DNA from 2 places in the Desulfoluna sp. HI9BLuna genome. Region 1 is predicted to be linked to the other one. Evidence: predicted binding sites of a transcription regulator. Region 1 holds the regulator's gene; the other holds the start of a gene.
The links. The regulator sigma-54, encoded in region 1, starts transcription at its own class of promoters, with help from an activator protein. The targets are predictions, from matches to a motif close to TNTGGCACANTTTCTGCTNT.
Positions count from the first base shown of each region.

Region 1 (7,883 bases):
TCCGGGTGGTTGAGGCCAGTGAGGTCCGCAATGGGGGCCGCGAGTTCTTCCAGGATTCCTTTTTTGTCCCGTGACGTGAGTTCGGGGATGATCGTTTCCAGCTGCAGTACATCAAGGATTTTCATAATGATTCACCCAGAGAGTCTCTGTTGGCCTGTCCGGCGGTGTGTCTGCCAGGCCGTGTGTCAGGCCGTCCTTTGCAGGATCGTGCGTGGGGCGGTTGCCGACAGGTTTGGGACCTCTACTTTCATATCAGTGGATGGCCCATCTTTCAAGACCTGATGCGCGGGTCGCGTCTCGTCGTCCGAGCATCGGTTTTTGCCCATGAAAAAAGGCGCCTGCACCGGGCAGGCACCTTTTAAACGGAGTGTTTTGTAGCTGACATCACCGGGGTTGTCAAATGGATTTCATTGGACGGTGGCCCCCGGAGGCTGTCGTGTATACGAGCGAGTCGCCCTGTTGCAAGATGAACCCGTGTGTGATCAACCCGGCGAAATCGAAACGCATTTTCGGCTGCTCCTCAAGGGCCCCCCACCCCCTTGAAACGGAGGTGCGGGGCGTTTTCAGGCGGGGCTATATTTTACGAGTTCATCCTCGTGACGTTGCGGACGGACGGCGGGTCAGGCCAGCCGGCGGTCCTCATCCATATCGAAATCGGAAAAGTCATCAAACTCATCCACGTCAACAGGGGCCTCGTTTATCTCTTCGGCCAGGGTGGGACGGATCCCGGGGTTGCCGCTTTTGCGGGCCTGTATCTTTTTCTTGTTTTTGGAGAGTTGCTGCTTGATTTTATCCACGGCAAGGTCGATGGCTGCATACATGCGCTCGCTTGTTTCCGTGGCGTGGACCGTGGTGCGGCCGCTTGTGACGTTTATTTCGGTAATATGCCGTATCTTTTCAACGGAAAAAACGACGTTGGCTTCGGAAGGGGCATCAAGCAGTTTGTCGATACGTTCCAGCTTTTTGGTGGCGTACGCCTTGAGTGCGTCGGAAGGGTCAATGTTCTTGAATGTTACAGATACTTGCATAAATGACCTCCTAAAATTGTTTTCGTTTGCTTGACGGCAATATTTTCATTGCCTCACGGTATTTGGCTACCGTTCGTCTAGCGATGTCTACATTGGCCTCCTTTTTCAAGATTTGAGCGATTTTCTCGTCGCTGTAGGGTTTTTTGGTGTCCTCTCCGTCAATGATCTGTTTGATCTTGTCCTGGACACTGGCCGACGCGATGGCGGCTCCGTGGACGCGGTTGATGGAGCTGTTGAAAAAGTATTTCAGCTCGAAGATACCCTGGGGGGTATAGGCGTACTTGTTGGTGGTGACCCGGCTGATGGTGGACTCGTGCATGCCGATGTCCTGTGCCACGTCCCGCAGCACCATGGGCTTTAAGTGAGAGATCCCTTTTTCAAAGAACTCGGCCTGGAATTTTAAGATGCTCTCCATGACGCTGTAGATGGTTTTCTGGCGCTGGTGGATGCTCTTGATGAGCCAGGCCGCAGAGCGCATCTTGTCCTGAAGGTAGTCCCGGGTGTCGCTGGGGATGTCCTGGCCCTTGGAGAGCGCCTGGCGGTAATAGGGGTTGACGCGGAGCCTCGGCATGCCGTCGTCGTTCAAGGCGATGATGAACTCCCCCTCCTCCTTGTAGACGTAGATGTCCGGAGTGATGTAGTGGGGTTCTTCGGTGCTGAAGGGGCGGCCCGGCTTGGACTCGAACTCCTTGATGATGTTCACCGTGGAGATGATGCTGGGCAGGCCGACTTTCAGCGCCTTGCTGATGGCCTTGTAGTTTTTGTTCTCCAGCTCCTTGATGTGGTTGGTGACGACCTCTTTCATGATCCGGGTCTCCACGCCGAAATGACGGGCCTGGATCAGGAGGCACTCCCCCAGGTTTCGGGCACAGATGCCCGGAGGGTCGAAGGTCTGGAGTTCTTCAAGGACATCCTCCACGAGCTCCACCGAGTGGCCGCACTCCTCCGCGATCTCTTCGACGGAGGCGGTGAGATAGCCGTCGCTGCTCAGGTTGCCGATGATGAGGCAGCCGATCTCCTCGGTGTCGGAGTCCGGGCAGGTCATCAGGAGCTGCCAGAGAAGGTGGTCATCCAGGGATTTCTTCTGGGATACGAAGGCCTCGTATTTGGGCGCCTCCTTCTGCTCGGATTCGTACTGGGCCTTGCCTGTGGAGTTGTACTCTCCCAGGTAGTTGTCCCAGTCGATGTCGCTTCCGATCTTCTCGTCGATTTTCACTTCGGACGTTGCGTTCTCTTCCGGTGCCGGCTTCTCGTCCTCGTGGGTTCCCGCTTCCCGTTGTGCCGTCTCCTGAATCTCTTCGAGGGCCGGGTTTTCTTCCAGCTCCTGGGAGATGGCGTCGACCAGCTCGAGACGGGAGAGTTGCAGGAGCTTGATGGCCTGCTGAAGCTGGGGGGTCATCACCAGTTGTTGGGAGAGGCGCAGCTGTTGCCTGAGTTCCATTGCCATAACTACAACTTCACGGTTTCCATTACGGTTCACACAAGTTTGGGTTGCCGGTCGCATCGCCATTGATACGCCGACTGAAGCCGTCTGTCGGGACGGTTCGATCCATCGAAATTGGGAACGCGGGCCCTTGAACGGTCTGAGGGCCTGCGGTTTTCTATAGGGTAAAGCCTTCGCCCAGATAAATACGGCGGGCGATATCGCTTGATGCAATCTCCTCGGGGGAGCCGGATTCGATGACCTTGCCGACGCTCATGATGTAGGCGTTATCGCAGACTCCCAAAGTCTCCCGGACGTTGTGGTCGGAGATCAGGATCCCGATGCCGCGCTCCTTGAGCATGGCGATGATGTTCTGGATGTCGATGACCGCAATGGGGTCGACCCCTGCAAAGGGCTCATCCAGAAGGATAAAGTCCGGTTTGATGGCCAGGACCCGGGTGATTTCAAGGCGCCTGCGCTCTCCACCGGAGAGGACGGCTGCTTTGCGGTCGGCAAGGTGACTGATGCGCAGTTCCCCCAGGAGGGTCTCCAGGCGCTCTTCCTGTTCCTGTTTGGAGATGCCCAGAAGCTCCAGGATCGCCATGACGTTGTCCCTGACCGACAGGGACTTGAAGATGGATGATTCCTGGGGGAGGTAGCCGATCCCGCACCTGGCCCGCTTGTACACCGGGTAGTTGGTGATCTCCTGGCTGTCGATGAAAACGGAGCCTGAGTCGGGACGTACAATACCTGCAGCCATGTAAAACGTGGTGGTTTTCCCTGCGCCGTTGGGGCCGAGGAGGCCGGTGACGTGGTTGCTCTCCACGCGGATGGAGACACCGTCCACAACGGCTCTCCCTCCGTACGTTTTTATCAGGCTGTTCATCACAAGCTCAGTCATAAAATCCCGATCTTCCCTCTTCGTAATGCGTCTTCACTTACCGGGCCCGTACCTTAAAAATATAATGCATCTGTCGCCGATCTCAAGGGCGGCCCTTATACCGGTAGCCGGTTCAACTTGTCCGGGACGTCCCTTACCATACCACAGGGGCTTTGAAAAAGCACTTGGCATGTTGTCAGAGGTTACCGGAAGCAGCTATTCCCAAGGCTTGAGGCTCTATTTATCCTTTTTGTCCGGGGTAAAGGAGAACCCCTTTTCCCCGGGCACGAGCCGGACCTTTACCCGGGTGCTGTTTCCGCTGTCCACCTTGATGGCGCCTGTAAGGCGGTTGATGACAATGGTTTTGCCTGTCAGTGTGCTTTTGCCGCTTACCACGCGGGGCGGGCCTCCGGTGAGGGTCACCTCCTCCTTGCGCAGGTCGTACATGGCTTTGTCTGCGGTGGCGTGTTTCTCTTCAAAGTCCATGGTTACGTTGCCCTCAGCCTCGATGAGGGAGAGGCCCTTGGTGGTGTCTCCCTTTTGTTTGCCGTCTTCGTAGTGAAGCTGGACCGAGTCGGCCTTCAGGACGGCGCCGTCCCGGGTGATACGAACGTTGCCGGAGAAAAGGGCGTAGCGGCCCTGGCTGTCCGAGGTGAGGTGGTCGGCGCTGATGCCGACTTCGCCTTCCTGGGCAACCCCGGCCACAGGCAGCAGCACAAGGGCCAGGAGGAAGAACCAGAGATATTTATTGGAGACGTGTTTCATCGTATTTTCCTTTGCTTGCTTCTCGGAGCGTGCCGTTGACGTTTCCGTCCAGGGTCATCCGTCCCCCGGCAAGGTCGAGGAACATGGCATCTCCGGTGAGCCGGGAGATGGCGTCGGTGATGACCACCGGGGTTGTGGAGATGATGACCTGAGACTCCTTGGTGTAGGTGAGGGCGTCACTGGTGATGGTGATTCCTCTCCGTTTGACCACCACATTGCCGGACACCTCCATATTTCGTGTCTGGGTGTCAAGGACTCCCTTGTCGGCGGTCAGGGTGGTGACCGCCCCGGTTTTTTCAAAGTACCGGGCGGTGAGCATCAGGAACACAGCGCGGTTTTCCGTGTTGTACAGGTTGACCGTTTCCGCCTCGACGCTCCATTCATCCACGCCCTGGCGGGACGAGGTGTGGCGCATCTTGTCCAGGGTGAGGGTCGCTTTGCTCTCCTCCCGGGGCTCTGTGGCAGGCGTCTGGCTGCCTCTGTGGGTGGCCAGGATGACCCCGGTGGACAGGGCGGTGGCGGCCATGATGGCGATGAGCACCCTTCGGACCACCTTTCTGGTGGATATGGCGCTTTTGCCCTTCATGCAAGGTATCTTTCGATGGCTTTATCCCAAAGCCCTTTGGCCTTGAGGATCGCTTCGCAGGTTTCCCGGACCGCACCTCTGCCCCCGGCATGGGTGGTGGTCAGGTGGGCGCGCTCTCTGACTTCGGCCACGGCATCGGCCACGGCAATGGAAACCCCGACCCGTTTCATGATGGGCAGGTCCGGGAGATCATCGCCGATGAAGGCCATGCGTTCGGCAGGAACCCCTGAACGTGCCACCACCTGATCAAGGGCTTTTTTCTTGTCTGAGACCCCGTCAAAGAGAAGGGGAATGCCCAGGTTGTTCACGCGGGCCTGGAGGGCCCCTGCGGATCGGCCGGTAACAATGGCGGTTTGGATGCCTGCGTCCATAAGGAGCCTCAGGCCAAGACCGTCTTTGACGTTGAAGTGTTTGATTTGGCTGCCGTCGTCGCAGTAGGTGACTTCGCCCTGGGTGAGGACCCCGTCCACGTCCATGATGAGCAGGTCGACGGAAGCGAGTTTTTCTATGGGGGTCATGCCTTGCCTCCGCCATTTATAATGGACTTGATGGCCACGATGCGGGGGAGCAGGGTCTCCATCATCTCGAAGTTGACGGAGTTGGGGCCGTCGCACAGGGCGTTGTCCGGATCGAAGTGGGTCTCCATGAAGAGGCCGTCGGCCCCTGCTGCAATGGCTGCCTGGGCAAGGGGCGGGGCCTGTCTGCGGTCACCGCCGGACTTGCTGCCCTGGCCTCCTGGGAGCTGCACCGAGTGGGTGGCATCGAAGATGACGGGGCATCCGGTCTCTTTCATGATTCCGAGGCTTCGCATGTCCACCACAAGGTTGTTGTAACCAAAGGCGGTGCCCCGCTCGGTGAGAAAGATGCGGTCGTTGCCGGCAGAGCGGGCTTTGTCGACGATGTTGCCCATGTCCCAGGGGGCGAGGAACTGGCCTTTTTTGATGTTGACCGGCTTGCCGGTCTCCGCGGCCGCCACGATGAGATCGGTTTGCCTGCAGAGCAGGGCCGGGATCTGGATGATGTCCAGAACCTCGGCGGCTTCTGCGGCCTGGGCTGGTGCGTGGATGTCCGAAATGACGGGGATGTCGAATTCGCGCTTTATCTCTTCCAGAATGCGCAGCCCTTCCTGGGGGCCGGGGCCTCGGAACGAATCAATGCTGGTGCGGTTGGCTTTGTCGTAGGACGCTTTAAAAATGAAGGGGACCCCTTCTTTAACGGTCAGTCGCCTGAGGAAGTCGGCGATGCGCATGCAGATGTCCCGGTTTTCGATGACGCAGGGGCCGGCAATCAGGAAAGGGGGAGCATCGGGTCCGGTGCGTAACGAACGGATGGGGTCTGGCATACAAAACTCCTTAAAAAAGTCTCGGGGTTGGGGTGTGGCCGCCTCGAATACGTCGCAAGGCGCCTGATCGCATGTCAAGATGTTGCCGATTACCTGTACCAGATAACACCCGAATTTGCGAGACGCTTCGGGTGTGACGTTTCTTAAATGAATTTTTTGTTTAGGTACGGAATTTGCTGCACCCGAACGATCTAAGGGATGTATCCCGGAAACCCATCAAAAGTCAAGCCGCCAAAAGAGCCCTTGATAACCATGGGCTTTGCTGGTATCTGATAGTGTTGATATGCCAAAGTGCCCATGATTGCCAAGGGTATCGGGCGCTTTTCCATGGGACCCGGTGTAGGTGCCGTGGCCTTGTGTGAACGCATCCTGGGCGGTTTTTCAGTTCAGGTTTTCTATCATTGCCCCTCAATTTCTATTTTTTGGTGCGGGTGTCTGGAGATGTAGTTTGAGACAAAAAAAAGAAAGCAAAAAAGGGCGGCTGGTGGTCCTGCTTTTTCTGGTAATGCTTATTGTGGCCGGTTGGTTCGGGTTCAGCCGACTGGAAGGAACCCCCCCTGAGGTGGGGCTGGACCTCTCCTTTGAGACCTTGGGTAGCCAGGCCCGACTGACCGGAACCGTGAACGATGAAACAAGCGGCCTGCGGGAGGTGTGGGTTGCCCTGTCCCGCGGCGGCGTCGATAAGGTGATTTACAGCAAGACCTGGCCGAGCGACGGGTTTCCCGGAAAGGGGAGCACTTTTTCCGACACCATTGATGTGGACGCGGACCCCGGTAAACTTGGGCTCACCGACGGCAAGGCGCTGTTGCGCATCCGTGCCACCGACCACTCCCTTCGCAACCTGCTCAAAGGGAACACGACCTACATTGAAAAAGAGATCACCATCGATACCCAGCCCCCGGTGGTGGATATCCTGACGCGAAGCCATAACGTGGCCCAGGGCGGTACCGGGGTGGTGGCCTATCGGGTTTCTGAGAAAGTTGCTGAAAGCGGGGTAAGGGTCGGCGACAACTTTTTCCCCGGGTATGCCGGTTATTTTGAAGGCCATGACAACGTCTATGTGGCGTTTTTTGCCCTGACCCACCTCCAGAAGAAGGGGACCGAAATCCTGGTGGAGGCCGAGGATGAGGCCGGGAACCGCACCAAGGCAGGCTTTTACCACTACATTATCGGCAAGCAGTTCAAAAGCGACCGCATCAATATCGGCGACGGGTTCCTTAACGCCAAGATTCCAGCCATGAGCGTGGAGCAATTTGGGGCAAAGCCGTCCAACAACCTCGAAAAGTACCTGGTGATCAACAGCAAGATGCGGGCGGACAACAACCGCACGATCTTGTCCAACGGAACCAAGACCGAGGCCAAGATGCGGTGGAAGGGCACCTTCAAGCAGCTGCCGGGTTCCGCCACCCCGGCCACCTTTGCCGATCATCGAAGCTACTATTACAAAGGTAAGCGGGTGGATCAGAAGTACCACCTCGGGATGGATTTTGCCTCCATCAAGCACGCCAAGATCCCTGCGGCCAACGCGGGCAAGGTGGTCTTTGTCCAGGAAGTGGGGATTTACGGGCGAACCGTTATTATCGACCACGGCTTCGGTCTTCTCTCCAGCTACTCCCACATGAGTTCGGTGCGGGTGAAAGAGGGTGACGTGCTGAAAAAAGGCGATGTGGTGGGGCGAACGGGCGTCACGGGTCTTGTGGGTGGCGACCATCTCCACTTCGGGATGATTGTGGGGCATGTGTTTGTCAATCCCATCGAATGGCTGGACGGCCACTGGATCAAAAACAACATCACCTCAAAACTTGACCGGGTGAAGCGGGAACTCGGAAGCGCCGGGGTGAGCGGGTGATAAAGCCGTG
Region 1 covers NZ_CP186555.1:4,513,273-4,521,155, forward strand. The annotation lists gene ACOYW0_RS18445 (PTS sugar transporter subunit IIA) at 1-125, opposite strand, end outside; gene hpf (ribosome hibernation-promoting factor, HPF/YfiA family) at 621-1,028, opposite strand; gene rpoN (RNA polymerase factor sigma-54) at 1,039-2,475, opposite strand; gene lptB (LPS export ABC transporter ATP-binding protein) at 2,630-3,352, opposite strand; gene ACOYW0_RS18465 (LptA/OstA family protein) at 3,569-4,096, opposite strand; gene lptC (LPS export ABC transporter periplasmic protein LptC) at 4,077-4,682, opposite strand; gene ACOYW0_RS18475 (KdsC family phosphatase) at 4,679-5,200, opposite strand; gene kdsA (3-deoxy-8-phosphooctulonate synthase) at 5,197-6,024, opposite strand; gene ACOYW0_RS18485 (M23 family metallopeptidase) at 6,473-7,873, shown strand.

Region 2 (7,883 bases), 1.9 Mb from region 1:
GCCATCATCGTGCTGCAGGACGGCATCATTCGAAACGTCAACGCCAATGCCGTCAAGGTCCTCCGATACGAGGCCCACGAACTGGTCAGCCGTCCCTACGGAGACTTTGTCCACCCGGACGACGTGACGCTTGTGGACACTCGCTACCGAAAACGGATGAACCACCAGCCCGTGCCCCAGGTCTACCCCTTCCGCCTCATCACCAAGGACGGGGACATTGTCTGGTTCGAGATCCACGCCATCGAGATCGTCTGGGACGGGCGCCCCGCCAGCCTCACCTTCTTCAACAACATCACCCAGCGGGTCCGGGCCCAGGAAGCCCTCCAGGAGAGCGAAAAGGTGACCCGGGGTATCTTGAACGCCATCCCCGACACCATCATCCGCATCATGGAAACCGGCCGCATCACCACTTACAAGGGCCCGAAGAGTTCCATGGTCAAAGGAAAGGCCCCTTACGCAGGCAGTCACCTCTCCGACTTTCTGCCCCGGGAAAAGTTCAAAGAGGCCATGGACGCCATCGGCAGGGCCCTTGCCCACCACACAGTCCAGCGTTTCGAATTCAAATGGGCCGAGGTCCGGGGCACCCAGTGGTACGAGGCCCGGATCATCGCCCTGGCCGGAAACGAGGTGCTGGGGATCCTTCGCAACATCACAGAACGGAAAAGGCGGGAGCGGGCCCTCACCGAGCGCCTCCATCACCTGGAGACCCGGGTCAGGCAATCCCACGCCATGGGAACCATCGTCGGTCGGAGCAAACCCATGCAGGAGGTTCTGGAGACCATCCTCAAGGCGTCCCGAACCTCTGCCCACGTCATCGTCTACGGAGAGTCCGGCACAGGAAAGGAGCTGGTCTCCAAGGCGGTCCACGACCTGAGCGACCGGTCCGAAGGAAAATTCGTGCCCGTGAACTGCGCGGCCATTCCCGAAAAACTCATGGAGAGCGAGTTCTTCGGGTACAAAAAAGGCGCCTTCTCCGGGGCGGACCGGGACAAAAAAGGGCTCCTGGAACTGGCCCACGGCGGCACCCTCTTTATGGACGAACTCGGAGAGATTGACCTCAACATGCAGGCCAAGCTCCTGCGAGCCATCGAAGGAGGCGGCTTCCTCCCCGTGGGGGGCCGCGAACCGGTCCACCCGGACATCCGCATCATTGCCGCCACCAACAAAAATCCCGAAGAGCTCGTGAAGCGGGGCCGCATGCGCGAAGACTTCTTCTACCGCATCAGCGTCATCCCCATCACGTTGCCCCCGCTGCGGGACCGCCTCGACGACCTTCCCTTTCTCATCCACCACTTCCTGGAAAAGCTGGTCACCGGAGAAAAGCTCCCCGTGATCCCCTCCCATGTCATGAGCAGGCTCCAGGCCCACCCCTGGCCCGGCAACATCCGGGAACTCCAGAACGTGATCCACCGATACATCACCATGAGCCGCCTCGACCTGCCGTCTCCGGAGCCCCATGCCGCCCTGCCGCCGGAACCCCGGGAAGAGGGATGTCCCAGGCCTCTCAGCGACCTCCTTGCCGAGGTGGAAAAAGCTCACATCCTGCGCACCCTGGAATCAACACGCTGGCAAAAAGCCCGGGCCGCAGAGCTCCTCGGGGTGCACCGAAAAACCCTGTTTCGAAAGCTCAAAGGCTACGGAATCGAATAGTCCCCCGACGGGACATTTTTGCCACCCCAACGACTTGTATCTATAATTCTTGCCTGTTATGCCCTCTTCCCTCAACGGGCGTGGCACCCGTGCCACGCCTGGGCATTCTCGACGGTTTCCAGCCCCGCAAGACTCATCCCCTTGTTATAAATACCCATATCCTCCGTTCGTCAAATTGGCACTGCTTTTGCTCATAAAAACATTATTCGCAATTGAGAAATTCTGATTTTCGAATTCCGACGGTGCAAAGGAGGAGAAGTATGAACCGATACAGCAGCCAGTACAGTCAAAAATGCGTTCCCGCCGAGGAAGCGGTAAAGATCGTCAAATCAGGGGACGTGGTGGATTACGGATTTTTCAACGGCAAGCCCGTGGTGTGCGACATCGCCCTGGCGGCCCGTCATGAGGAACTCCGGGACGTGGAGGTTCACGTGGCCGTCACCCTGCCCCCGGTGCCCGAAGTGGTCAAGCACCCCGAAAGCTTTGTCTACCACGACCTTCAGTTCAGCAAGATCTCACGGGTGCTGCAGCGGGACTTCAACGTGGGGTTCTACTACCCCATCATGTACCACCAGGCCCCCTCCTGGTTCAGGGATGGCGTGGCCCCCCACCGCAACGTGGTGATCTGCACGGTCTGCCCCATGGACGACCACGGCTACTTCAACCTGGGCCTTCACAACTCCGCCACCCTGGCGGCCATGGAAGAGTCAGACTGCGTCATCGTCGAGGTCAACCCCAACCTGCCCGTCTGCCCGGGCGGTGCCGAAGAGGCCGTCCACATCTCCGCCGTGGACTATGTGGTGGAGGCCCCTGCCGATCTGGCCCTGGCCGATTTGCCCAGCCCCGAGCCCAACGAACAGGAACGCACCATCGCCGAACTCATCGTGGGCCACATCACAGACGGCTCGTGCATCCAGCTCGGCATCGGGGGCATGCCCAACGCCGTGGGCAAAATCATCGCCCAGTCCGACCTGAAAAACTTAGGGGGACACACGGAAATGCTCTCCGACGCCTACGTGGACATGATCGAATCCGGCCGCATGAACGGCTCCTGCAAAAGCCTGGACCGGTACCGGGTTCCCTACACCTTTGCCATGGGCTCCAAGCGCCTCTACGACTTCGTGGACAACAACCCGGCCGCGGCCTCCTACCCGGCAGACTACACCAACGATCCCCGGGTCATCGCCAAACTCGATAATTTTGTCTCCATCAACAACGCCCTGCAGGTGGACCTCTACACCCAGGTAAACGCCGAGAGCCTGGGCACCAACCAGGTCTCGGGCAACGGAGGCATGTGGGACTTTGTCATCGGCTCCCAGTGGTCCAAGGGCGGTAAAAGCTTCATCTGCCTTACCTCCACCTTCACCAATTCCAAAGGGGAACTCCAGTCCCGCATCCTGCCCACCTTTGCCCAAGGATCCATCACCACCATCCCCCGCCACATGACCGATTATGTGGTCACGGAGTACGGGGCCGTGCAGGTAAGGGCGCAATCCACCTGGAAACGGGCCGAGCTGATGATCAGCATTGCCCACCCCGATTTCAGGGAAGGGCTCATCAAGGAGGCGGAAGCCATGAAAATTTGGCGGCACTCCAACAAAAAATAATGCACGGGCCAAAATGCCTTCGGCGGCCAGGGAATACGCCCCAAGGATCCAGCCCCCCAGGTTGCGAAGGATAATCACCTTTGCCCTGGGTTGAGATTGACCTGAATCTTTTTTTTAAGGGGGGGCACCTGAACCGCTTTCCATGTGTAACGAACTGAATAGCTGCAGTTAAAATTAAGATAAAATTATTCACACCAGATATTACTTAGATGTCTAACTAAAGTAAATATCCACCCAACCGATGTTGCGGATATGGTTTGGTGAAACAGCCCCACTGCAAGGCGATAGCCGAACCAGACGGACAGCTGTCTGTCATGTTCTCTCAGGGATCACAAGTAGCAAATGGACCTGAGAATCCATTATCTAAGATTTAGGAAAATTAAGGATCAGGTATGAAGATGAAAAAAAGTATCGCTGCTGTTCTAACGCTCCTTGCGGGGGTGGCCCTCTCCTCCACCGCCGGAGCGACCCTCTACGAAAACAACACCAACTTGAGCGCCGACTGGACCCGCATGCCCGCCCGGGTAGCTGCCACGGACTCCGTGGATGCGGTCCTCTACAACCCGGCCGGCACCATCCGGCTGGGTGAGGGCACCTTTATCATGGCGGGCAACCAGTTCCTGCCCAAGGAGTACAGCCACACCAAAGACGGGGTGCGGCACGAGACCACCACCCTCACCACGGTGGTGCCCAACCTCTTTGCCGTGAAAAACGGCAAAAAATGGAGCGGGTTTACGGGATTCGGGGTCATCGGCGGGGGAGGGGCCCTGGAGTATGACAACGGGATACTCAACAAAAAGTTGGGGATCACCACCAAGCAAATATCCGATCATCTGATGACAGGTAAAGTAGGTGCCGCCGTGACCGAAGAGGTGGCCTCGGCCTGGATTGGGGCATACGTGGGCGGTGCTTATGCCGTGAGCGACACCCTCTCCCTCTCGCTCACAGGTCGCCTGGTCTACGGCACCAACACATACGAAATCGATGGCGGAACCATTCTGGACTACGAGAAAACCGGCACCGGCTTCGCCCCCATCATCGGGATCAACTACACCCCCAGCCCCTCCTTTAACATCGGGTTCCGCCACGAATTTCGCACCCGAGTGGAGTGGGAAGTGGACAAGATCAACGGAACAGCAGCGCCCGCCTTATCGAAATTGCCAACGTTTGGAGCCAAAGGCGACACCACCCGCAAAGACTTCCCCGCCATGACCGCCCTGGGCGTCTCCTGGAAGGCCACCGAGAGCCTCACCCTGGCCACAGACGTAAGCTACGCCTGGCATGACGACATCGACTGGGAGGGGGCCGAAGAGGGCCTGGACAACGGGGTGGAGGTGGCCTGTGCCTTTGAGTACGCCGTCACCCCCGGCTTTGCCGTGAGCGCGGGCTACACCTACTCCGATGCCGGTGTGGACCCGGAGGACTACAGCACGGCCCTCTCCAAAAACGTCTACCACGGCATCTCCGCAGGATTCATGGCCGAGCCCGTTGAAGGCCTCCGATTTGACGTGGGGGCCACCAAGCTCTTTTACGAAGACGACACCGACAGCCACGGCATCACCTATGAAAAAGACCTCTGGATCATCGGTATAGGCGTCCAGTACGCCTTCAGATAAGACAAAGCCACACCGTCCACCCTCATACCTGGCCCTCGGCCTCACCAGCCGACAGGTATAAAAAAACGCCTTCGGATATTCCGAAGGCGTTTTTTGGTTCTCAGTCACCCGCAGCCGGGGATAGAAAAAGGGTGGCCTGGGCCTTTTGCATGCCGTCTATGACGGTAAAAGATAAAAACTCGCCTCCGACGGCGAGGTGTGCCACCTCGAAAGCAGGTTGCGAATGCGCTTTCCCCTTCGCTCCTAAGAGAAAATCACATTCGCCTTTAAAAATCAGGGGTTACTCACCAACCAGTTTTTTTAAGACCTGTTTGTTAAACTTTTTTAAAAGTTTAGCCCCCGGCAGGGCCGCCGGAGGCACTTCTCACCCCTGCGCTTCATCCCGGGGTCGGGTCTTCCAGCGGTTGTGGACCCAGAACCACTGCTCCGGGAATTTTCGGACCATCTTTTCCATGGCGTAGCTGAAGTTCTGGGTATTGGTGCGGACATCGGACTCGAAGTCACCGGTGTTCACCAGGGGAATCTCCGGGCCGAACTCACCCCGGACGAACCGGCCGTCCCGGGCCACGAAGTAGGGGATCACCGGGGCGCCGGTGGTAAGGGCAAGCTGGGCGATGCCGTTGTTGGCGCTGGCGGTCTTGCCGAACATGGTTACAAACACGCTCTGATGGGGCTTGGGGGCATTCTGATCGCTCAGAAGTCCCACGGCGTTGCCTTGGGAGAGTTCATCCAGGATGCCTTTCACCGCCTTTTTGGTGGGGTACATGCGGCAGCCGAAGCGTTCCCGCATCTCCAGGATAAACCGGTCCATGGGTTTGAAATCCAGGGGGCGGTACACCGCCGAGATCTGATACCCCGTGGCCCCCATGGAGACAGGAAGAAACTCCCAGTTCCCCATGTGACAGGTCAGCACCAGAACACCCTTGCCCTTGGCGTGGGCCGCCGTCAGGTGAAAAATTCCGTAAATCCGAAACCGGGCCTTGAGATCCGCCCAGTTCCAGCGAAGGCTGCGTCCCATCTCAAAGGGGACCAGGGCAATATGATCAAAGGCCTTCCGGCTCAGTTCCCTGATCTCTTCTTCGGACATTTCCTTGCCGAAGGCGGTGGTCATGTTCTTGATGGCCACCTCCCGGTGGCGCTTGTCCCGCCGGTACCAGATACCGCCGATGGCACTGGCCATTTTCCCGGCCACGGGCTCGGGGATGAGCCCCAACAACAGAAACAACAGACGAACGACCTTGTATACCAGATATTCCATTCCACACATCCACACCCAGGTGTCTCATCACAGAACAGCGCCCGCGCCTTCCACAGGAAAAAGGACGGTACCGCCACCCTTCAAACGTTCCTTCTAAAAGGATAGAACTATACTGACACACCAGGGGTTTGGCAATGGCAAACAGGATCTCGTGCAGGGCAAACGCGTGTGGGATAATATGAAGGACAACCCATCAAAGCATCGTTGCCCTCCGGGAGCAAAGTCGAATGAACGGCAGGGGCAAGAGGGCTTGGGGAATAAACCGAAAAGAGGCCTTCGGCGGCGAGGTGAGCCACCTCGTAAACAGGTTGCGAGTGCGCTTTTGATTGGCCTGAATCTTTTTTATAACCTGTTTGTTAAATGTTCAACCCACGACAGGGCCGCCGGGGGCAGGCTCCTCCTCGGGGCGGGTCTTCCAGCGACGGTGCCCCCAGAGCCACTGATCCGGGTAACGGCGCACCATCGACTCGATGACCCGGTTGAAAGCCTGGGTGTTGGTCACAAGGTCCTGCTGGGGGTTTCCGGTATCCACCACGGGGATTTCCGGGCCGAACTCTGCCCGGAACTTTCCGTGCTCACGCACCACAAAAAAGGAGACCACCGGCACCCCGGTGACGGCGGCAAGCTGGGCCAGGCCTTTGTGGGCGCTTGCCTTGCGGCCCATAAAATCCACAAAGACCCTCTGGTGGGGCTTGCTGGCGTTCTGGTCGATGAGAAGGCCCACCAGGTTACCCTGACCCAGCTCGCTGAGGATACCATCCACGGCCTTGCGGGTGGGGTACATACGGCAACCGAATTTTTCCCGCATGTCTTTGGTGTAGCGGTCCAGGGGCGCATAAGCCAGGGGACGATACACCGCGGCGGGCTGGAGCCCTGAGGCCACGATGGCTGGGGCCAGGAACTCCCAGTTGCCCATGTGGGCCATGACCACCAGCACCCCTTTGCCTTTTTTATGGGCGTTGATGACGTGGTGGTGGCCGTAGTAGCGAAAGTGATCACTGACGCTCTTCAGGGGCCACCGGGTACTTTGCCCCAGCTCAAAGAGCATCCGGGCCGTGTTGACAAAATTGCGCCGGGCAAGGTCCGTAAGCTCCTGCTGGTCCATGGAGTCCCCGAAGGCATGGGTGAGATTGTCCATGGCCACCATGCGGCGCCGTGTGTCGCCTTTGAACCAGGCATGTCCGAGAAAATGGGCGAGCCGGTCGGCTCGGTGTTGGGGAATCAGACCAATGAGGGTCAGGGTCAGTCCGATAAGGTGGTAGGTCATGTGTTCGAAATAGTGTTTTATGGTCATCACTACATCCTTCGTGCTGAAAACTCCTCCAAGGTTTTTTACGCAAAAGAATATAGTCCCCCCCGGGCCAACCATACCAAGGGGAACGGCGACGGAGCCGCACGGGAATCCCCGTGCGGCTCACAACCGTCTGTCACACTGTTTGTTCTGCACCGCCGGAAGGCGGAGACTCAGGACTTAAGCCCCACGGGCCGATCAAGGATCTCCTTCCAGACGATGGCTTCTTTCAGCCTCGTGCGGCGCTTCCCGCTCCGGGCACAGGTGTCGGTGCCGGGCGTCGGCTCCTCTGAAAGCGACCGCCGTGCAGGGCGCCTCCCTTCCGGGCTGTCCCAGAGAGAAGTTCCCTCCTCAGCTGAGTCCCAGCGTTCATGGAGAGCGGGCCTCTCATCCTCTTCATTCCATCGCTCATGGAGAGAGGGCCTCTCCTCGTCCGCTTCCCAGCGCTCGTGGAGAGAAGG
Region 2 covers NZ_CP186555.1:2,604,633-2,612,515, forward strand. The annotation lists gene ACOYW0_RS10585 (sigma 54-interacting transcriptional regulator) at 1-1,650, shown strand, start outside; gene ACOYW0_RS10590 (acetyl-CoA hydrolase/transferase family protein) at 1,911-3,257, shown strand; gene ACOYW0_RS10595 (OmpP1/FadL family transporter) at 3,650-4,873, shown strand; gene ACOYW0_RS10600 (lysophospholipid acyltransferase family protein) at 5,238-6,131, opposite strand; gene ACOYW0_RS10605 (lysophospholipid acyltransferase family protein) at 6,496-7,425, opposite strand; gene ACOYW0_RS10610 (hypothetical protein) at 7,596-7,883, opposite strand, start outside.
Region 2: a site for sigma-54 is predicted at 1,825-1,844, ahead of ACOYW0_RS10590 (acetyl-CoA hydrolase/transferase family protein). Genes of this name have one in related genera too.